2 regions of the Peptacetobacter sp. AB845 genome follow, and region 1 is predicted to be linked to the other one. Evidence: a T-box and tRNA genes for the amino acid it is inferred to sense, from the RefSeq annotation. Region 1 holds a T-box; the other holds one or more tRNA genes.
The links. The T-box of region 1 lies ahead of alaS (alanine--tRNA ligase). A T-box ahead of a tRNA ligase gene usually reads a tRNA of that ligase, here a tRNA-Ala.

Region 1 (11,975 bases):
TCTTTGTAACAGTCTTCACAATATCCGTCGAATTTAAGATCATGATTAACTACATGGAATTTATAATTCTCCTGAATTTTCATTTCTATGTCTTTAAGAAGATCCTCTTCAACTCCAATTATTTTTCCACAGTTTTTACATACTAGATGATGGTGGTTGTGTCCATCGTTATCAAGGTCTATTTCATATCTTATACAGCCGTCATCTAAATTTAATTTTGATATAGCTCCAATTTCGTCTAATAGCTGCATAGTTCTGTATACTGTTGCTAAACCTATTTCTGGGCAATTTTCTCTTACTTTATCGTATATTTCTTCACTGCTAAGATGATAGTATCGATTTTCAAGAAGAACTTCTATTATCGCTCTCCTCTGTGGAGTAATCTTAAAGCCTGTCTTTTTTAGTTTTTCTTTTAAAAGATCCATTCCATTATTCATATTTACCACACCTTTTCTCATTTATTAATCAATATAAGTTAAAATAAATGCTGTAATAGAGCTTAACCCTATTACAGCATTATCTAATTTTTACTTATTATTCATCAAAGTTAAGACCTTCTTCTTCCATTAAAGCTTCATATACAGCTACAACAGTTGAATACTCATCGTCGTCTTCTAATGGAACTAGCATTTCTCCTTCTTCATCTTCATCTATTCTATATATATATGCTTCTTCTTCTTCATTTTCTTCTAGAGGCATTAATATAGCGTACTCTTTTCCTTCTGCTTCAAGAGTTAATATTATTTCGAAAGCCACTTCTTCGCCATTTTCGTCTATTAGGTTTACTACGTTTTCATTCATTTCTTCCATTTGTTTCACCCCATTACCTATTATTTGATTTTATTATATAACAAATTTTATATAATAACAATTACCATTTTCTTATTTATTAATCTCTTCCATATGAAAATCAATCAATTATCATCTATTCTATATGATAATACCCATTTTTCCATATTATATTCAATTTTTTTGTTATTTAACTTTAAAATCTAAATATCCTTGAAGAATTAATACTGCTGCCATCATGTCTATTACATTTTTTCTTTTTTTTCTGCTTACATCTGCAGTTATAAGAGTTTTTTCAGCAGCAACAGTTGTAAGTCTTTCGTCCCAAAATTCTATTTCTAGTCCTGTCTCTTCTTTTATAAGTTCACAGAATTTCTGAACTTTTTCACCCTGAGGCCCAACAGTACCATTCATATTTTTAGGAAGTCCAGATACTATTAGATTAACCTGTTTTTCTTTTATTATCTGTTTTATTTCTTCTATATCATTTTTTTTGCTAGTTCTTTTTATAGTCTTGATACCCTGAGCAGTCATTCCCATAAGATCACTTACTGCAACACCTATAGTTTTATCTCCTATATCAAGTCCCATTATTCTACCTGTTAGCATCTATTTTCTCCTTTTTATCCTCATTTAAAATCATATTTATTGTTATTATCATCACCGGTATTAGGATATATATAGATGCAGTAGAGGCCGCTACTATACCAGAGTCATTTACTAGTAGAGTTATTATACAACCTACCATTGCTGCAACAAATCCTCTGAATACCATAGGATATTTACCTGCTATTACTCTAAAGTGTTTGTTTGGTTTGAATATTAATGCTGCAATTATTACGATTCCAACTATTAATATATTTACCCATACACTAGTCTGTGCTAGTTTAACATTCATCTGGATTTTTCTAGTAAATGTAAGTACTATTTCACCTGGCCCGTTTAACATTATCTGCTGAACAAATAAACCTAGATGAGATGGACTTCCTGAAGATAAATCCATAAAAGCAAATACTCCTACTACACCGACAACTGCAAGGCCTATTCCTACAATCTTCTTCCAGTCAACTTTTACATTGTACATTAGAAGAACGAATAGTAAGTATGCAGCACATTCAGATATAGCTCCACCGACATTGGCACCCATAGAAGGGTATGCACTAGTTATTAGAATTACACCAAATGCGACTGTAGCAACCCATTTAGGTATTTTTTTGTAGTATAGAAGTACTGCAAATGCAAATACTGCACTACCTATAGTAACACCTTCATATTCATTTCCTATACCGTAGTATCTAGCTCCTACCATAGCATCGTAGCTCATTATATTATTTTTCATTAAATATGTTCCAAATACAGCATCAACAGCAATTAGTAGTATAGTAACTAATGCTATGAATCCCATCTGTTTTAGGTCATCATCTTTAAACATAGCCTTTGCTATAAAGTAAATCAAGAATGTAACACCTATTACAGCTAGAGACATACTTACCTGTCCACTAAAGTTAAATAATGGAGCCACCATAAATGATAACGGCATTATTATACCGAATTTTATAAGCTCTTTAAGTATAGTGAATAGTTTATCTTTGTATTTTGGAGCGATTCTCTTAGCTAAAAGAACTGCTATTAATCCTATTACCCAAGATGCAGATACTACTCCTACAAATGTATTTACAACCCCTGCTCTTATTAAAGCAGCTGAGTTTATTTTTGAGTATTCTTTAAGAAGAAACTCTATATTATTTTCTTTTTCAACATTAGATATAGTTCTTCCTAACATTAATTCACTTGATAGACCAAAATTATTTAGTATATCAACACCTATATCCATGTTTGCGATTATACCATCTCTTCTTGTTGTAGCAGAAGTTAAGACTCCCTTACCAGAAACACCTTTAGAGAATTTCATTACAGGTGAAAGTCTTTTTTTATTGCTATAATCTAAATTATTTGGGAATGCACTAACTATATAAACAGTATCATTTTCGCCTACCATAGAAAATACTTCTTTTAGATAAGAATTTATTCTGCTATATGTTCTACCTCTCATATTGGCATAAGTGTTTTCGTTTAGGTTCATTTTGTACTCATCTAATCTGTATGTATCTCCTAAATCTACATATACAGCATCAGTTTCTTTATATAGTCTCTTTGTTTCTGATTTTAATTTTTTATAATCTGTAGAGATTCCAAATGGCATATTGCTATCTTTAATATTGATATTGTCTATATTACCATCATCAACTCTTCCAAAATTATCCATAGCTGCAAATGCTATGCTTCTGTTTTTAACAAGAGTACCATCAAAATCACTATAATCTGCATTTCCTATTACAGATGTTTTGTATCCGTTTTCAGAAAGAATTTGGCCTACCATACCAAGGGTAGACTCAAATTCTCCTTTTTCAATATTTTCATTTAAAGACCTATTAGCCTCAAGATTAACTATTTTTTTAGCTTTTTTACCTGTAGAGGCTTCATATTCTTTTGCCTGTGCTGGATTTGGTTGTACAAAATCTACAGCAACTTTTCTATCAAACTCGGCTATTGTAGATCTCCCTGTAGCTCCCATTGTAGCTAGACTTCGTGCGTCATCGTTACCCTGGTCGCCTTTAATATTCATCAATCCTACATAACCTTCTTTTTCAACTCTATTTCCAATCTCTTTTATGTTCATCATATTTTCAAGACTAGTTCTACTCATATTTATAAATATAACTTTTCCTTTTGCTGATTCTGCATTTACAGTAGAAAAAGCAGAACTAAAAATTATAAATAGAGATGCAAGTATTGATATAAACTTTCTGAACATTTATTTACCTACTTTCCTCTAGATATTTAGTTATAATTTCTTCAAGGATTTCATCTCTTTCAAATTTTCTTATTATCCCTCTTGCGTCCTTATAACTAGTTATATAACTAGAATCTCCTGATAGAAGATATCCTATTATTTGGTTTACTGGGTTGTATCCTTTTTCTTTAAGTGCCCGATAAACTATTTTCATTGCTTCTTCAACAGTCATTTTTTCCTGCTGTGCTCCTTCAAATTTCATAGTGAAATCCATGTTATCCATTTATCTCATTCCTCCCTTTTTTAGAGAAATTATTTTACCTGAGATTCGATTACTTCTTTCGCATAATTTAAAGCTTCGTCAACTTTTGCTGGTTCTGTAGCACCTGCCTGAGCCATGTTAGGTCTACCTCCACCTTTTCCGCCAGCTATCTTAGCTACTTCTCTTACTATGTTTCCAGAATGAACACCTTTTTCTATAACATCTTTAGTTGCAGTAACAACAAAGTTTACTTTTCCATCAGCTACATTTGCTAATACAACTACACCGCTTCCCATTTTATCCCTTAAATTATCTGCAGTGTCTCTTAAAGTATTCATATCCATATTTTCGTATTTGTTAGTAACTAGGTTTACACCTTTTACTTCTACTTTTGAATCTAAAGCAGAGTCAGCTGACTGCATACTTATCTGAGTTTTTAAATTGTGTAATTCTTTCTCTAAGTTTTTATTTTCCTCTAAAACATTTTCTACTCTGTGTAAAAGACCATCTTCTTTAGCTTTTATTGTAGCACAAACTTTAGCTATTAATTCATCTTTTTTGTTCATATATTCATAAACTGCTTTTCCTGTTACAGCTTCTATTCTTCTAACACCTGCTGCTACCCCACCTTCTGATAGTATTTTGAACATACCAGCCTGTGCAGTATTTGAAAGATGAGCACCTCCACAAAGTTCCATTGAGTAATCTCCCATAGAAACTACTCTAACTTCATTTCCGTATTTTTCACCGAATAATGCTGCAGCTCCTTTTGCTTTTGCTGCATTTATATCCATTGTTTCAGCTACTACATCGTAAGCGTTGAATATAGCATTGTTTACTTTTTCTTCTATTAATTTTAATTCTTCTTTTGTAACTGCTTCAAAGTGAGTGAAGTCGAATCTTAATCTATCAGCAGTAACTAATGAACCTGCCTGATTTGCATGTTCTCCTAATACTTCTTTTAATGCTTTGTGTAATAAGTGAGTTGCAGTATGGTTTCTTGAACAAGCCATTCTGTTTTCTCTATCTACTTCACAAATTAAAACATCTCCAGCTTTTAATTCACCTGCTACTACTGTACCAAAGTGTTTTATACTTCCTGCTGGACCTTTTTTAGTATTTTTAACAGCTACTGTACAGTTATCATTTTTAAGAACACCACAGTCTCCTGCCTGTCCACCACCTTCTGGGTAGAAGTTAGTTTTGTCTAATACTACAATAACATCTGTACCTTCAGAAGCTGATTCTACTATTTCAGAATCTTCAACTATAGCTAAAACTTTTCCTTCGCCTGTTAATTCAACGTATCCTACAAATTCTGATTCTACATTTTCTTCTTTTGCAAGAGGATCTTCTTTCCAGCTTTCACCGTCCATGTTTCCTCTAGCTGTTCTTGCTCTTTCTTTCTGTTTTTCCATTTCTTCACTGAATTCTTCTTCATTAACAGAAAGACCTTCTTCTCTTAATATTTCAACTGTTAAGTCTAGTGGGAATCCGTAAGTGTCGTAAAGCTTAAATGCTATTTCTCCGCTAAGAACTGTTTTTCCTTCTTTTTTAAGTTCTTCTTTATAAGAATTTAACATTTCCATTCCCTGGTCTATTGTTTCATTGAATTTTTCTTCTTCTATTTTTATAACTTTTTTGATGTAGTCTTCTTTTTCTACTAGTTCTGGATAAGCATCTCCACTAACTTTTATAACTTCATCAACTAATCCACTTAAGAATGTTCCTTTTATTCCAAGAAGTTTACCGTGTCTAGCAGCTCTTCTTAATAATCTTCTTAATACATATCCTCTACCTTCATTTGATGGTAATACACCATCTGCTATAAGGAATGATACTGCTCTTATGTGGTCAGTTATTATTCTTATAGATTTATCATTTGCTTTATCTTTTCCATATTCTACACCTGCAACTTTAGAAACAGCTTCTAATACTGAATGTATAGTATCTACTTCGAATATGTTGTCAACACCCTGCATTATACAAGCTATTCTTTCAAGCCCCATACCTGTATCTATGTTTTTGTTTTCTAATTCGCTGTAGCTTCCATCTTCTTCTTTAGAGAACTGAGTAAATACGTGGTTCCAGAATTCTAAGAATCTATCACAATCACATCCTGGTTTACAGTCAGGACTGTCACATCCGTATTCTTCTCCTCTATCGAAGTATATTTCTGAACAAGGTCCACATGGTCCAAGACCTATTTCCCAGAAGTTGTCGTCTTTTCCAAGTCTAACTATTCTTTCTTCAGGGAATCCCATTTCTTTTGACCATATATCAAATGCTTCGTCATCTTCTTCATATACAGTAACCCATATTTTATCTTCTGGTATATTTAACCATTTCGTAGCAAATTCCCATCCCCAAGATAATGATTCTCTTTTGAAGTAATCTCCAAATGAGAAGTTTCCTAGCATTTCAAAGAATGTAGCATGTCTAGCTGTAACACCAACATTTTCTATATCACCTGTTCTTATACATTTCTGACAAGTAGCCATTCTGTTCTTTGGTGGAACTTCTACTCCTGAGAAATAGTTTTTAAGAGGAGCCATACCAGCATTTATTAAAAGTAAACTCTTGTCGTTGTTTGGTACAAGAGGATAACTAGCTCCTACGTAATGTTCTTTAGTTTTGAAGAACTCTAAAAATTTACTTCTTATTTCGTTTAAACCCATTTTTTCCATAACTTTTGCCTCCCAATTTTATATTTTTTCGTTTCGGAAAATAAAAAAACTCGCTCCCTATGATAAACATAGGGGCGAGTATTATTCGCGGTACCACCCTAATTTACAGATAAAAATCTGCTTCTCCGGTAATCCTTAGCTATAACGTCGCTACCGTAAATCTCTACTAATCAAAAGATGTTCAAGATTTATGCTCCAAGACTGCTTCAATCTGCTTATTTCAAGGGTTCTCAGCTACTCCCTCTCTCTGTGCAAAATCAGTAGATTTACTCCTTCTTTTCTTTGCATTTGATAAATATTTTTATTTATTCATATATTTAATATGATACTCGATTATTCTGACATTTTCAAGATTTTTTTCTTTTGGAAAAATATTTTTTATAGTATATCGTCGATAATTCCTCCACCGACTAATATATCTCCATCGTACATAACTAAAGACTGACCTTTAGTTATAGCTCTCTGTGCTTCCTCAAATACAACCTTAGCTGTATTATCAGATAGCTTTGTTACAGTAGCTAGAGACGGTTTCGCTGCATATCTAACCTTTGCATATACCTTAAACTCATCTACTTCTGCAAAATCAAATGGAATTGTGTTTACATCCTTTATCACAAGCTCTTTTTTGAAAAGATCTTCATTGCTTCCAAGTACTACTCTATTTTTCTTTGCATTTATATCAACTACAAACATAGGCTTACCAAAAGCTATTCCAAGACCTTTTCTCTGTCCTATTGTGTAGTTTATAATTCCTTTGTGATTTCCTAGTACTGTTCCGTCAGCTTCTACAAATTCCCCAGGTTTTATTTTTATATTTGAGTTTTCTTTTAGGTATCTTACATAGTCGTTGTCTTTTATAAAGCATATTTCCTGACTGTCTTTCTTATTATGTACATCAAGACCTATTTTTTTAGCTATTTCTCTTACGGCGTCCTTTTCGTAATTTCCTATAGGAAGCAGTATTCTTTCTAGCTGTTCCTGTTTTATATTGTAAAGGTTGTATGTCTGGTCTTTTTTATCAGATTCACCTTTTTTAAGAACTAATCTGCCAGTTTTTTCATCTCTTTCAACTCTTGCATAATGTCCAGTAGCTACATAATCGCAACCAAACTTTTCTGCAACGTCAAAAAATAGACCGAACTTTATAAACTTGTTACACACTATACAAGGATTAGGAGTTCTTCCCTGTGCATACTCTTTTATAAAATCGTCTATTACCTTTTCTTTAAATTCTCTTCTAAAATCTAGTACGTGTAGTGGAATATCTAGCTTTTCAGCTACTCTTCTCGCATCTCTTATACTATCCTCTGTCATTCTTTTTTCTTCTTCGGTATTATCATTTGATAACATCATATTGACGCCAATCACATCATAACCCTGTTCTTTTAAAAGATATGCAGCGACGGAGCTATCAACTCCGCCGCTCATACCTAGCATAACTTTCTTCTTCATCTATTTAACACCTCTAATGTTTTCCGAATTGATTGCTAGTCTTCTTCTATTTCTTCATGTTCATGCGCATCTGTTATTTCGTATCCTTCAAGCTCTGGTATAACTATGTTGTGTTTCTGAGCATAGTCTATAAGAGCTGCTTTTACTGCCTGTTCTGCAAGTACTGAACAGTGCATTTTTACTGGTGGTAGTCCATCTAATGCTTCAGCAACTGCTTTATTTGTTAACTGAAGAGCTTCGTGTATACTCTTTCCTTTTATCATTTCTGTTGCCATTGAAGAACTTGCTATAGCACTTCCACATCCGAAAGTCTTGAATTTAACGTCTTTTATTATATCATCTTCTATATCAAGATATATTTTCATTATATCTCCACAAGTTGGGTTACCAACTTCTCCAACTCCACTTGCGTCCTCTATTGATCCCATGTTTCTTGGGTTCATGAAATGGTCCATAACTTTATCACTATACTGCATAATAATTTCCTCCGTAATTTCGATTATATTTTTCCGATTCTTTATTTTATTTATATTGATTCTTATTTTTATTTATACTGCTTTATTTTAATTATTTTCCTTCAGCCTGTAAAGCTTCTTCGTATAAAGGAGACATACTTCTTAATCTTTCTATTACCTTAGGTAATACTTCTAGTATGTAGTCTATATCTTCATCAGTTGTAAAATCACCAACTGTTAATCTTAATGATCCATGAGCTATCTCGTGTGGTAAGCCTATTGCTAAAAGTACATGTGATGGGTCTAATGATCCTGATGTACATGCTGAACCACTTGAGCCAGATATTCCAGCGTGGTTAAGAAGTAATAATATTCCTTCACCTTCTATAAACTTAAATGCGAAGTTTGCATTTCCTGGAAGTCTGTCTTCTAAGCTTCCGTTTATTCTTGTATAAGGTATTCTTTCTTTAACACCTTCTATAAGTTTATTTCTAAGTCTTGTAAGCTCTTTTATATGGTTATCCATATTAGCTTTAGCAAGTTCTGCTGCTTTACCATATCCTACTATTGCAGGTATGTTTTCTGTACCAGCTCTTCTTCTTTTTTCCTGAGCTCCACCGTGAACAAGATTATCAAATCTAAGTCCTCTTCTTATAAATAAAGCCCCTACTCCTTTTGGTCCGTATATCTTATGAGATGACATACTTACCATATCTACACCAAGTTCTTTAACATCTACTGGTATATTTCCAGCTGCCTGAACAGCATCTGTGTGGAATAGTATTTTATGTTTTTTAGCAACTTCTACTAATTCTTTTATAGGTTCTACTGTACCTATTTCATTATTTGCAAACATTATACTTATTAGTATTGTGTTGTCTTTTATTGCATTTTCTAAAGCTTCTGGGCTAACTTTACCTTCTTCATCTACATCAAGATAAGTAACTTCAAATCCGAAGTTCTTTTCTAAGTATTCGCAAGTATGTAATACTGCGTGATGTTCTATTTTTGAAGTTATTATGTGGTTTCCTTTACCCTTTCTCTGAAGGTCAAAGGCAACTCCTTTTATTGCCCAGTTATCACTTTCTGATCCACCAGCAGTGAAGTATATCTCATTTGGTTCTGCATTTATAAGAGATGCTACTCTAGTTCTAGCTAGCTCTAAAGCTTCTTTAGCTTCATGTCCATAACTATAAAAACTAGATGCATTCCCAAATCCTTCATTAAAATATGGAAGCATTTCATCTAATACTTCTTTTTTAACAGGTGTTGTTGCAGAATAGTCCATATAAATTCTTTTATTTTCCATAGTTTTTCCCCTTCCATTTGCAATCTTGCAAATTTGAAATATATTTAAACTTAAAACTTAATTCCATTTGACTTGTATTATTATTTATATCCTAAATTTAACATTTTAACCATTTTTTTATTGTTTATTTAAATCTATTTTATAAATATCTTTTTCGTCACTAGACAATCCATTTTCACCTATCCGATCGTCTACCATATCTTGTAAAAAAGTAGTATTTACAACTTCATCGATTGCGTTTTTCATCTTTTTCCATACTAACCTAGTAGCACATTTATCAGAGTTACTGCAAACGCCCTCTTCTTTTAGACAATCTGATATAGTTATAGGACCTTCTAGGACATTTAATATATCTCCAACAGAAATCTCATCTGGTTTTCTAGCTAAAAAATATCCTCCTTGAGAGCCTCTTATACTTTTTACAAGGCCTGCTTTTTTTAGTTTAGAGAATATTTGCTCCAAATACCGCTCTGAAACATTCTGCTTTTCAGATATATATTTTATAGATATAGGTTCTTCACCATAGTTTAATGCTAGTTCAAACATAGCCTTTAACCCATACCTTCCCTTTGTTGAAAGCTTCACTTTATCACCTTCTTTTAATTCCTACTGTTTTACTATGCTTTAATAATATTATATCCGACTATTTTTGTCAAGTATAAATTCCGACTATTTTACTCTACTTTATTTTTTCTAATTTCTTTTACCTGCTTCCAATAAGAATCATATGCTTTTTCATTTTTATTTTCGCCAGGAGTATAATAAACTCTATCTTTCAATTCATCTGGAAGGTACTGCTGCTCTATCCAATGATTTGGGTAATTATGAGGATATTTATATTCTACCCCTCTTCCCAATTTTTCAGCACCTGCATAATGAGCATCTTTTAAATGATTTGGTATATCACCTATATCAGAATTTTCAACATCGTACATCGCTTTTTCAATTGCATCTATTACAGAATTTGATTTTGGACATTGAGCTAAGTATATCGTAGCCTGTGCAAGTGGCAATCTCGCCTCGGGAAAGCCAAGCTGAAGGGCTGACGATACACAAGCGTATGTTATAGACACTGCATTGGGCACAGCTAATCCTACATCCTCTGAAGCCACACAAAGCAGTCTTCTAGTTATATTTTGCATATCCTCTGCTTTTATAAGTCTAGCCAAATAATGAAGTGCTGCATCTACATCTGAGCCTCTAAGCGATTTATGAAAAGCAGATAAAATAGAATATCCATCATCTCCCTTTCTATCGTAGCTTACAGACTTAGCTGTTGAGCTATCCAAAACATTTTGAAGTGTTATATCTACATTTCCTGTAGCTATATTTATTCCAAGATTAAATGCAAGCTCTAATCTATTTATCGCAGTCCTCATATCTCCATTGCTTAACTGAGCAATATAATCTAATGCTTCATCTTCAACATTGCCTATCGTATATGTTTTACTATCTTTTAATTTTTCAATACAGTTTTTTAATCCCTTTACGACATCGTCCTTTTCAATAGACTTAAATTCGAATACAACACTTCTGCTTAGTATGGCCTTGTATATTACAAAGTATGGGTTATCTGCTGTACTTGCAACTAGTGTAACCGTACCATCCTCTATTACCTCAAGAAGGGATTGCTGTTGTTTTCTATTTAATGCCTGGATTTCATCTAACATAAGTATTATCCCATTAAAAGAAAATAAATCCTCTCTCTTAGAAGCCTCTATAACTTCTTTTATTTCTTTTACACCACAGTTTACAGCATTTAGCTTAACATATTTTTTGCCTGTTACATTTGCTATTATATTTGCCAAAGTTGTTTTTCCAGTTCCTGGAGGGCCATAAAAAATCATATTAGGAATATTTCCACTTTGTATTATTCTGTTCATAACCTTATTTTCACCGATTATATGACTCTGCCCTACCATATCCTCGAGTCTACTCGGTCTAAATCTATCAGCAAATGGCTGCATAAAATCACCTTCTCTTATAATCAAACTACAATAAATATAATTATTTAATAATAATTAATAATAAAAAAGGGATACCAAATTTTGATACCCCTCTCGCTTTTAATTCAAATTTTTAGATATAAACTATCTATTTTCTTTTGTTTTAGCAAGTTCTTCTAATAACTTGTCGTTTAATATTCTTATATGTGTTCCCTTCATTCCAAGAGATCTAGATTCTATAACACCAGCACTTTCGAATTTTCTAAGTGCATTAACTATAA
Region 2 (11,975 bases), 830 kb from region 1:
AAATTTTTTGATATTATTTTTTATATTTTTATTACATCTATTTTCGCAATCAAAAAATTTTTTTAATTGGTTTTTATTACATTTATTTTCCTTTTATTACTACATTAACCTGCGGAAGAACAATATGGTTTTCATCGAATTTTTTCTTTATTTCCTCCATTAGGTCGTAATAAGCATCCCAATAATCTTCTGTCTTAACCCAAGGCTTACTGACAAATTCCATCGAATTATTTCCCATAGAGTTTATACCTATTAATGGTTTAGGATCTGATAATACTCTTGAATCTTTTTCAAATATTTCTTCTACAATACCTTTTAATACTCCTATATTCGTATTGTAATCAACTGTAAATGAGAAATCTATTCTTCTTATATTCTGATTAGTATAGTTAATAATATTATTACTTGTTATCTGGAAGTTTGGAATTATTATTGTCTTATTATCCACTGTTTTTAGTATAGTACTAAATATCTGAATATCATGTACAGTACCTTCTACATTAGTATCCGATGTCTGAATATAATCACCTATTTTAAATGGTTGGAAAAATAGTATTAAAAATCCAGATGCTAGATTAGATAGTACCTCTTTAAATGCAAGCCCTATACTGAACCCTGCAGCCCCTACAACAGTTACAACAGATGTTGTCTTTATTCCTATCATCTCTAAACTGTTTAATGTAGATACAACTATTATAGATATATACACTCCATAAACTATAAAGTTAGTGAATCCTTTTCCACTAGTGTATTTTTTTAATACCTTAGAAACTGTTCTTCTACATATTTTTGCAATAATTAATCCTATAAGGAAGAATATTATAGCATATATAAGCGAAGGTATTTTTTCTATACCAGTGTCTAAAAATGCCTGTAACGTGTTTGTCATCGTCTAATTTTCTCCTCTAATTTTTAAATTTTCTATCTATTCTTTACATAAAAAAAAGATTACGTGGCTACGTCCTACTCTCCCAGGGGCCTTCGCCCCAAGTACCATCAGCGATAGAGAGCTTAACTTCTGTGTTCGGAATGGGAACAGGTGTATCCTCTCTTCTATAATAACCACATAATCTTTATTTTCAGAGATTGTACTCTGAAAACTACATACATATTAATCAAATTACCAAATATTTACTTGGTCAAGTCCTCGACCTATTAGTATCGGTAAGCTGCATACATTACTGCACTTCCACCTCCGACCTATCAACCACGTAGTCTTCATGGGGTCTTACTTCCGAGGAATGGGAAATCTTATCTTGAGGCTGGCTTCGCGCTTAGATGCTTTCAGCGCTTATCCGTTCCGTACATAGCTACCCAGCCATGCCTCTGGCGAGACAACTGGTACACCAGCGGTACGTCCACCCCGGTCCTCTCGTACTAAGGGCAGATCCTCTCAAATTTCCTACGCCTGCGACGGATAGGGACCGAACTGTCTCACGACGTTCTGAACCCAGCTCGCGTACCACTTTAATGGGCGAACAGCCCAACCCTTGGGACCTACTACAGCCCCAGGATGTGATGAGCCGACATCGAGGTGCCAAACCTCCCCGTCGATGTGGACTCTTGGGGGAGATAAGCCTGTTATCCCCAGGGTAGCTTTTATCCGTTGAGCGATGGCCCTTCCACTCAGAACCACCGGATCACTAAGTCCGACTTTCGTCCTTGCTCGACCTGTATGTCTTGCAATCAAGCTCTCTTATGCCTTTACACTCTGTGCACGATTTCCGACCGTGCTGAGAGAACCTTTGAGCGCCTCCGTTACCTTTTGGGAGGCGACCGCCCCAGTCAAACTGCCCGCCTGACAGTGTCCCAAGACCTGATTCAAGGCCTCTGGTTAGAGTCCCAGTACTACAGGGGTGGTATCCCAACGGTGGCTCATCCAAAACTGGCGTCCTGGAATCAAAGCCTCCCACCTATGCTGTACATGTAGTACCAAGACCCAATGCCAAGCTACAGTAAAGCTCCATGGGGTCTTTCCGTCCTGTCGCAGGTATCCGGCATCTTCACCGGAATTACAATTTCACCGAGTCTGTTGTTGAGACAGTGCCCAAATCGTTACGCCTTTCGTGCGGGTCGGAACTTACCCGACAAGGAATTTCGCTACCTTAGGACCGTTATAGTTACGGCCGCCGTTTACTGGGGCTTAAGTTCACTGCTTCGATTGCTCTAACAGATCCCCTTAACCTTCCAGCACCGGGCAGGCGTCAGCTCCTATACATCGTCTTGCGACTTAGCAGAAACCTATGTTTTTGGTAAACAGTCGCTTGGGCCTATTCTCTGCGGCCATCTTTCGATGGCACCCCTTATCCCTAAGTTACGGGGTCATTTTGCCGAGTTCCTTAACAACAGTTCTCTCGCTGGCCTTAGGATACTCTCCTCACCCACCTGTGTCGGTTTGCGGTACGGGCGCCTTTAAACTCGATAGAGACTTTTCTCGACAGTGTGAATGCAGATGCTTCGCTACTAAATTTCGCTCCCCGTCACACCCCAGCATTGTATCCGTGGATTTGCCTCCGGATACTGCCTCAGTGCTTGGACGTGCATAACCAACAGCACGCTCATCCTGTCCTACTGTGTCATCCCATTTCTCAAACGCTTATTGGCGGTACAGGAATTTCAACCTGTTGTCCATCACCTACGCCTTTCGGCCTCGGCTTAGGTCCCGACTAACCCAGGGAGGACGAACCTTCCCCTGGAAACCTTGGGTTTACGGCCTGTGGGATTCTCACCCACATCTCGCTACTCATGCCAACATTCTCACTTCTTTACAGTCCACATGTCCTTACGGTCATGCTTCTGCCCAGTAAAGAAAGCTCCCCTACCCATCATAAATGATGCCGTGGCTTCGGTAGTAGGTTTTAGCCCCGGAAATCTTCGGCGCAGGATCACTCGACCAGTGAGCTATTACGCACTCTTTGAATGAGTGGCTGCTTCTAAGCCAACATCCTGGTTGTCTGTGCAATCCCACATCCTTTACCACTTAACCTACATTTGGGGACCTTAGCCGACGGTCTGGGCTGTTGCCCTCTCGACCGTGAATCTTATCACCCACGGTCTGACTCCCAGATAAAAGATGACGGCATTCGGAGTTTGATAGTCTTCGGTAGGTGCAATACCCCCTAGGACATTCAGTGCTCTACCTCCGTATCTCTGAATCTGAGGCTAGCCCTAAAGCTATTTCGGGGAGAACCAGCTATCTCCGGGTTCGATTGGAATTTCACCGCTATCCACAAGTCATCCCCGAGCTTTTCAACGCTCGTGGGTTCGGTCCTCCACGAAATTTTACTTTCGCTTCAACCTGCTCATGGATAGGTCACCCGGTTTCGGGTCTACGTCATGCAACTAAACGCTCAGTTAAAACTCGCTTTCGCTGCGGCTGCATACATGAAGTACTTAACCTTGCTGCATAACGTAACTCGTTGGCCCGTTCTACAAAAAGTACGCGGTCACACAAGAAATGTGCTTCCACAGTTTGTAAGTACAGGGTTTCAGGTTCTATTTCACTCCCCTCCCGGGGTTCTTTTCACCTTTCCCTCACGGTACTATGCGCTATCGGTCACCGGGTAGTATTTAGCCTTGGAGGGTGGTCCCTCCTGCTTCCCACGGGGTTTCACGTGTCCCGTGGTACTCTGGATCATATCGGAAGTCTTCTCACTTCGACTACAGGGCTGTTACCTTCTGTGGCGGAGCTTTCCAAAACTCTTCGTCTGTAATAACCTCTTCCTGATGATATGTCCGCAACCCCTAAGAAGCGAACTTCTTAGGTTTGGGCTGTTCCGCGTTCGCTCGCCGCTACTAGCGGAATCGAATTTCTTTCTCTTCCTTCGGGTACTTAGATGTTTCAGTTCCCCGAGTTCCCCTCAACGAGCTATGTATTCACTCGAAGATACCATGACATTACTCATGGTGAGTTTCCTCATTCGGAAATCTATGGATCAAAGTTTACGTGCAACTCCCCATAGCTTATCGCAGCTTATCACGTCCTTCATCGGCTCCCGGTGCCAAGGCATCCGCCCTGCACCCTTAATAACTTGACCAGTTACATTTGACATTTTTTAATAAGGTTGTCGTCCTTATTTATCACATTAAGGAAATAAATGATGTCATATCATAATATATATGTAGTTTTCAAAGTACAAATGGTGGAGATGAGGAGATTCGAACTCCTGACCCCTTGCTTGCAAGGCAAGTGCTCTCCCAACTGAGCTACACCCCCATATTAAGTTTGTATAAACTTTCAAAACTGAACAGCAGATAATTCTCCCTAGAAAGGAGGTGATCCAGCCGCACCTTCCGATACGGCTACCTTGTTACGACTTCACCCCAGTTATTGATTCCACCTTCGACGACTTCTCCCAAAAGGTTAGATAGTCGGCTTCGGGTGTCTCCAACTCCCATGGTGTGACGGGCGGTGTGTACAAGACCCGGGAACGCATTCACCGCAGCATTCTGATCTGCGATTACTAGTAACTCCAGCTTCATGTAGGCGAGTTTCAGCCTACAATCCGAACTGAGAATGGCTTTAAGGGATTTGCTCCACCTCACGGCTTGGCTGCCCTCTGTACCACCCATTGTAGCACGTGTGTAGCCCTAGGCATAAGGGGCATGATGATTTGACGTCATCCCCACCTTCCTCCAGGTTATCCCTGGCAGTCTCTCTAGAGTGCCCAACTAAATGATGGCAACTAAAGACAAGGGTTGCGCTCGTTGCGGGACTTAACCCAACATCTCACGACACGAGCTGACGACAACCATGCACCACCTGTCACTTCTGTCCCCGGAGGGAAAGAGGAGATTAGTCCTCGGTCAGAAGGATGTCAAGCCTAGGTAAGGTTCTTCGCGTTGCTTCGAATTAAACCACATGCTCCGCTACTTGTGCGGGTCCCCGTCAATTCCTTTGAGTTTCACACTTGCGTGCGTACTCCCCAGGCGGAGTACTTAATGCGTTAGCTGCGGCACCGAAGGGGGTAACCTCCGACACCTAGTACTCATCGTTTACAGCGTGGACTACCAGGGTATCTAATCCTGTTTGCTCCCCACGCTTTCGTGCCTCAGCGTCAGTTACAGTCCAGAAAGCCGCCTTCGCTACTGGTGTTCCTCCCAATATCTACGCATTTCACCGCTACACTGGGAATTCCGCTTTCCTCTCCTGCACTCAAGTCAGACAGTATCAGGAGCTTACTACGGTTGAGCCGTAGCCTTTAACTCCTGACTTGAAAGACCGCCTACGCACCCTTTACGCCCAGTAAATCCGGATAACGCTAGCCCCCTACGTATTACCGCGGCTGCTGGCACGTAGTTAGCCGGGGCTTCCTCCTCAAGTACCGTCATTATCTTCCTTGAGGACAGAGCTTTACGACCCGAAGGCCTTCATCGCTCACGCGGCGTTGCTGCATCAGGCTTGCGCCCATTGTGCAATATTCCCCACTGCTGCCTCCCGTAGGAGTTTGGACCGTGTCTCAGTTCCAATGTGGCCGATCACCCTCTCAGGTCGGCTACTGATCGTTGCCTTGGTGGGCCGTTACCCCGCCAACAAGCTAATCAGACGCGGGTCCATCCTGTACCGAAAAATCTTTGATATAAAAGTCATGCGACTCTTATATATTATCCCGTATTAGCATACCTTTCGGTATGTTATCCGTGTGTACAGGGCAGGTTACCCACGCGTTACTCACCCGTCCGCCGCTCTTCTCCAAAGAGAATCGCTCGACTTGCATGTGTTAGGCACGCCGCCAGCGTTCATCCTGAGCCAGGATCAAACTCTCAAAAATAAATTTTCGAAGAAAATTTATGTCGCCGATGATATTTCTCATTTTCATTCGAAATATCCATCGCTCAAATAAAATTTCTACAATGTTGAATCCGCTCAGATGTTATCTCAAAATATCTGGCATGGTTTGTATGGCGTTCGAATTATTTATTCGAACTAAATATATCTGCTGTTCAGTTTTCAAAGTTCATTTAAAGTGGTGGACCATCAGGGACTCGAACCCCAGACCTACCGGTTATGAGCCGGGCGCTCTAACCAACTGAGCTAATGGTCCACTATATATTAAATATGGTGCCGAAGACCGGAATCGAACCGGTACGGGAGGATAAGTCCCGCAGGATTTTAAGTCCTGTGCGTCTGCCAGTTCCGCCACTTCGGCACATATACGTGGCTACGTCCTACTCTCCCAGGGGCCTTCGCCCTAAGTACCATCAGCGATAGAGAGCTTAACTTCTGTGTTCGGAATGGGAACAGGTGTATCCTCTCTTCTATAATAACCACATATTCTTTATTTATTTTTGCGACTTATCGCCGTCGCAAGTATTATATTATCATCTTCTTTATTAATCGTCAATACTTTTTTAAAAGTTTTTTTAAAAATTTTTAAAGTTAATTTTTACAATTATTTGAAGTGATGAAATATATTCTATAATATAAGAAGGCCAATGTAAAGTATTAATTTCACATTGACCTATATTTTATATTAATTACATATTAACTAGTTTTAATTTATTTGTAATCTTTTTCAAATTCATTAACAGCATCCATTAATGTAGTTGCTACATATGCTGAAGCAGGTCCTCCACCAAATGCTATAGCTACACCAGCTGCTTCTAATATTTCTTCTTTTGTACAACCAGCTTTAAATGCATTATTTACATGTCCTACTATACAGTATTCACATCTACTGAAAGCTGCTATACCTACTGCTATAAGTTCTTTAGTTTTTAAATCTACAGCTCCATCTGATAAAACTGCTCCTGCAAACTGCCCAAATCCCTGTGCTATTTCTGGTTTATTAGCTGCAAAATCTGCCATACCTTTTGATGTTGCTTCTGCCATTGCTCTTACATCTTTCATAGTTAGAACCCCCTAAAAAATTATAATCTCTAACTATGAAATTACCACTTGAAAACCTTATCTTCAATACTTTAGCATAAGTATAGTTTAAAATTATAACCATCGATTTATATATAGATAAAAACTTATATTTTTTACCTATTATTACTTTAAAATTAAAAATAAAATAAAAAGTGCTATCCATTAACTGAATAGCACTCAAAAGCTCTTATATTTTTTCATATTCTTTTTTTAACTTTTCTACTACCTTTTTTTCTAATCTCGATACTGTCATCTGCGAAATATTAAGTTCTGTTGCTATAACAGACTGAGTTTTATTATGGAAGAATCTATCTTCTAAAATTTTAACTTCTAGCTCATTTAAAGTCTGCATAAATCTATCAAGAAAATCCTTTTGTTCTATGCTGCCAAAGTTCTTTTCCTCAACTCCTACTCTATCTGAAAGAGTAAGATCGTCCTCAGAATCATCTCCACCCGAAGCATCAAGTGATACAGGCTGATAACTATATGAAGCTTCCATAGCTTCAAGAACATCTTCTTCTCTACATCCTATATATTCAGCTATATCCTTAACTGATGGATGTCTTTTTTTCTCTTGCTCAATTGCTATTTTAGCATTACTTATTTTTTTGCTAAGTTCTTGAATTCTTCTAGGAACTCTCATCGTCCATACTTTATCTCTAAAATACTTTTTAATCTCTCCTATTATAGTAGGAGTAGCAAAACTAGAAAATTCAAACCCTTTACTAATATCATATCTATCAATTGCATAAATAAGAGCAAGTGAAGCTACTTGGTATATATCTTCATAATCTACACCCTTATTTATATATTTTTTAGCAAGTATTCTAGCTAGATAAAGATGTCTTTCTATTAGAATATTTCTTATATCAATATCCTTGTTATCGCTGTACAGTCTGAAAAGCTCTTTTGTATCCATGTCCAGGTAGTTTGCAGCTCCTGCTACACTTTTCATTAAATATCAGCTCCTAAATATTTAGTCATTCTAATAACTGTACCTTCATTTTCTATTGATTCTATACTTACTTCGTCCATTAATGTCTTTATTATAAACAGACCTAAACCACTTTCCTTAGGCATATCTAAATCAGGCTCCTTTATAGCCTCAACATCACAACCTCTTCCGTTGTCTTTTATCTCTATACAAATTCCAGATTCAAACATTTTAAATGTTATAAAAAATTTATCATCATCACTATGCTTTATAGCATTAGTACATGCTTCAGAAACAGCAACTTTCATATCTTCTATATCATCTATTGAAAAACCAATTTTATTAGCTATTCCTGAAGTAGTAAGTCTTATAATACTCACATATTCTGGATTTGAACTTATCTCCATTTTTATAGTTTCATAAGTCAATTTTTATCCCTCCACATTAAAAATTTTATCAAGTCCCGTAATTTCTAATATCTTTCTTACGTTACTTTTAGGATTACTAAGGTATATACCCTTACCATTGACTTTCAATCTTTTTAGCACGCCTACCATTACTCCTAATCCAGTTGAATCTATATACTCAAGTCTATCTAAGTCTATCTTTATATCCTGAGAATTTTCGTCAACAAGATCATTAAGAGATTTTTTAAATACTTCTGCACTAGAAACATCAAGTTCTCCAATAAGAGCAACATTCCACATATTCTCTTCTAAATTAAAAGCTGACTCTATTTTTATCGACATATCACACCTCCAAATTTAAACTATATCCCTAAAAATACTTCCTTTTTCTATTTATCTTTTTTCTTCTTATTTTTTCTTTTTTTCTTTACAAAACTAAATATATTTATGTAACTTCCTATACTAGTAACAGTTTCAACTATACTATCTACATTTTCTGTTATAGATGCTGCACTCTTTACAATAGTATTTAAATCTTTTTCATTTTCATCTACTATCTTTGTAACCCTACTCACAAGTCCGTTTGCATTATCTATTGTTTTAGATGCACTGTTTAAAGTTTTTGCTAAATAAACAGCAATTATTATTGCAGAAACACCTAATAAAACTCCACATACCTGCCATCCAATTGCGCTCATATTTTAAAGCTCCTCTTCTTCTTTGTCTGGGTCTAGGATAATATCTTCATCAATATCATCTTCCACTTCTTTAAATGTTCTGCTTATCACTATATTTTCATCATCCAAATCAACATCTTCGTATCCATCTTCATCTACTTCAAATAAAGTTTCTGAAAAAGTATCTAATTTATTTTTCATAGACTCAAAAGTACTTTTAAATGTTTCTTCTGGATTTTCTTTTATATCGTCAAATTTTTCTTTAGCGTCCCTTCTAAGTTCAGATCCTTTTTTAGGTGCTAAAAATAGTCCTGCTACAAAACCTACTATTGCACCAAATATCATCAATCCACCTTTTTTGCCGCTCATTGAAAATCAGCTCCTCTCTTTTTTCGTATACGATTATTATAACATATAAAACTATAACTTAATTATAAAAACTATTGCTACTCCTAACAAAAAATAATTATATTTTATTCATTCAAAAGTGATTTTATATTCCAAAATAATTCGATGCTTTTTAATAAAAAAATACTGCCACAGAACACCTTTAAAAGGTGTTCTTGTGACAGTACCTTTACTGACACCTAACGGTCGTCAGTTTTTTTGTATTCAAATTTAGCTCCACAATTAGGACAAATTAATTCTGGCATATTTTTTTCATTTAGCGAAGCTATCGCTCCTGATGAAAAGAATGCATCTTGTCTTAATTCTTCTACTATAAATTCTGGTACTCCTTTTTCAAATCCACAAGACTTACATTCATAATTATATAACTTTTGTCCTTTACTCATTTCTTCTAATTCTTTTAACATACTATTTCTCCTAATAATTTTAATTACACTAATTATACACTATTATTTATATTTGAGTATAGCAAAGCTAGCCTATTTATTAATAGACTTTTAAAATAATTCTATTTGTGTTGTTGTATTCAAAGAAATTTCTTTTTCTATAATTTCTTCGTAGATTATTCTTTTATAATTTGATTTATCTAGTGCATTATATATTAATCCATATTTATAATGCCATATTTCCCATAGAATCATGTCTTTTCCACAATTTTTACAAATATAAGGATTTACTCCAAATGATTCTATCAATCTATCTTTAAAATTTTTCTTTACTGTATTCTTCTTTTTTATCAGCTTAGATATATTTCTGTGTCTCATAAAGTTATATAACTTCAATATTTCTATGCTTAATTTATTTTTTATTCTTGAATATAGACCGTATCTTCTTGCAACTCTAAAACCCTTCGGGTGAATATGTTGGGTTATTTTACCTATAAATTCTAATACATTTACAGTTATTTCTCTTTTTTCCTTAGGTTTTTTGTTTTCATACCAGTAAGTTACATTTTTTCCATCGTAATTAATTATTCTATATTCAGCGATAGCTGGTCTAGCCAAATATCTACCTATATATTGAGTTGCCTGTTTTATATTAGTTAAACGTCTTTCTGCATTTACATAGAATTCTTTCTTATATAGCTTATTTATCAAATTTTTAGTTTTTCTATCGCTAAAATTGTTTTTTATTATATCTAGTACCAACTTTCGCCATACCTTTTTCATATATGTATATGGTATGAAATCTAATTTTTTGAACCACTTATTATTTCTATCTATTCCACCTTCGGTGTATAAGGCGTGTATATGAGGATTCCATTTTAAATCTCCACCAAAGGTGTGTACTACAGCAATTACCCCTAATTCATAATTTCCCTTTGTTTTATTTTTATGAAAACTATCTAATACCTCATATGTAGCATCTTGTAAATCTTTTAAAAGCTCTCGCTTTCTGTAGAAATAAACTCTCAACTCCTCCGGAATTGTGAAAACTGCATGTCTATGAGAAACATCAAGCATATTTTCTACCTGTTTTTCTGCCCATTCCATAGAATATTTTCTTCCACACTTTGTACAAAACTTACTTTTACAAGTGAACCCTTGGATATACTCTTCTCCACAGTCTATACATTTGTGTTTTATATATCCGTTCTCTATATTTCCACAATTTAAAGCCTTTATTACAGTATTTTCTATCTGATCTCTCATTTCTCTTCTAACTTTATTCCAATATTTTAGTTTGAATTCTTCAAAGTGATTTTTTAATATTTTCTTAATGATTTTTTCATCTTTTTGTTTCTTCAATACATTCATATTACTATTGTACATAAGTTTTCCACAATTTTAAATTATTATAATTTCCTTAGGAATAAAAAAGGAGACTCCCTTCTAAAGGAATCTCCTTATATAACTCTATAAAATTTTTTAAATTTACTTTAGCAATATCTATCTCTAGATGCGTTAAAGTCTTTTTCAATCCAGTCAATTTCCAAAATCTCTATTTTCTTTTCTTCTGCAATTTTTCTTATGCTCTCAATATCTTTCTCTTCAATCATAAGAGAAATTCCGCAACATTTACTAAGCTTTCTAGGTGTTGGAGCTATGACCGCTTTTATCTTTGCATTATTTAGTTCTTTTTTTAATCTCATACCATTTTCATGGTTGTTAAAAAGCACATAATACTGTTTCATTTACATCATTTCCTTTGCTTTAAAGAACAATCTGTTCTCTATGATAATATACTATTATTCTAACAATAATATATTATTTTTCAAGCATTTCTATGAAAGCACTTACTCTTGTTCTCATCTGCTGAGCATCACTGTCTGTGTAATCAGTTTCTATTCCAAGAACTGGTATTCCTGCTTTTTTAAGTTCTCTTTCTACTAGGAATCCTTCAACATCGTAAGTACTGCAGAATTTTAAGTTAACATCTATAACACCGTCAACATTGTATTCTTTAGCGTATCTTATTATATCATCTATTCTAGCTCTATTTGGAGTGAAGCATGCACAGTTTATACCCATGTATCTATTAGCAAGAGCATCTATCTGTCCATCTAAATCTGTCTGAGTTTCGTCTACTAAGTTTTCAAAGTATCTAGCACCAGTACACATTTCTTCACATACAACTGCTCCACCACTAGTTTCTATTATGTTGTGTATTTTCCAGTTTGGTATAGCTAAAGGAGTACCAGTTAGAAGTATTCTCTTAGTTCCTTCTGGGAATACACT

Region 2: it has a tRNA-Ala gene. The T-box ahead of alaS (alanine--tRNA ligase) is inferred to sense a tRNA for this amino acid. The anticodon was not compared.

The regions. Positions count from the first base shown of each region.
Region 1 covers NZ_CP180001.1:1,278,019-1,289,993, reverse strand. Annotated here, with positions in the region: gene ACK2WO_RS06065 (Fur family transcriptional regulator) at 1-437, opposite strand, end outside; gene ACK2WO_RS06060 (DUF1292 domain-containing protein) at 535-801, opposite strand; gene ruvX (Holliday junction resolvase RuvX) at 976-1,398, opposite strand; gene ACK2WO_RS06050 (hypothetical protein) at 1,385-3,604, opposite strand; gene ACK2WO_RS06045 (IreB family regulatory phosphoprotein) at 3,609-3,866, opposite strand; gene alaS (alanine--tRNA ligase) at 3,896-6,532, opposite strand; T-box leader at 6,600-6,824, opposite strand; gene mnmA (tRNA 2-thiouridine(34) synthase MnmA) at 6,911-7,984, opposite strand; gene nifU (Fe-S cluster assembly scaffold protein NifU) at 8,020-8,460, opposite strand; gene nifS (cysteine desulfurase NifS) at 8,552-9,748, opposite strand; gene ACK2WO_RS06020 (RrF2 family transcriptional regulator) at 9,866-10,333, opposite strand; gene ACK2WO_RS06015 (replication-associated recombination protein A) at 10,423-11,715, opposite strand; gene codY (GTP-sensing pleiotropic transcriptional regulator CodY) at 11,839-11,975, opposite strand, start outside.
Region 2 covers NZ_CP180001.1:453,012-464,986, forward strand. Annotated here, with positions in the region: gene ACK2WO_RS02285 (mechanosensitive ion channel family protein) at 83-889, opposite strand; rRNA gene rrf (5S ribosomal RNA) at 951-1,067, opposite strand; rRNA gene ACK2WO_RS02295 (23S ribosomal RNA) at 1,136-4,037, opposite strand; tRNA gene ACK2WO_RS02300 (tRNA-Ala) at 4,141-4,216, opposite strand; rRNA gene ACK2WO_RS02305 (16S ribosomal RNA) at 4,269-5,771, opposite strand; tRNA gene ACK2WO_RS02310 (tRNA-Ile) at 5,968-6,044, opposite strand; tRNA gene ACK2WO_RS02315 (tRNA-Leu) at 6,060-6,149, opposite strand; rRNA gene rrf (5S ribosomal RNA) at 6,156-6,272, opposite strand; gene ACK2WO_RS02325 (carboxymuconolactone decarboxylase family protein) at 6,500-6,850, opposite strand; gene ACK2WO_RS02330 (SigB/SigF/SigG family RNA polymerase sigma factor) at 7,059-7,826, opposite strand; gene ACK2WO_RS02335 (ATP-binding protein) at 7,826-8,212, opposite strand; gene ACK2WO_RS02340 (anti-sigma factor antagonist) at 8,237-8,554, opposite strand; gene ACK2WO_RS02345 (DUF948 domain-containing protein) at 8,602-8,910, opposite strand; gene ACK2WO_RS02350 (YtxH domain-containing protein) at 8,914-9,258, opposite strand; gene ACK2WO_RS02355 (hypothetical protein) at 9,477-9,704, opposite strand; gene ACK2WO_RS02360 (transposase) at 9,795-11,069, opposite strand; gene ACK2WO_RS02365 (DUF3343 domain-containing protein) at 11,177-11,431, opposite strand; gene ACK2WO_RS02370 (double-cubane-cluster-containing anaerobic reductase) at 11,505-11,975, opposite strand, start outside.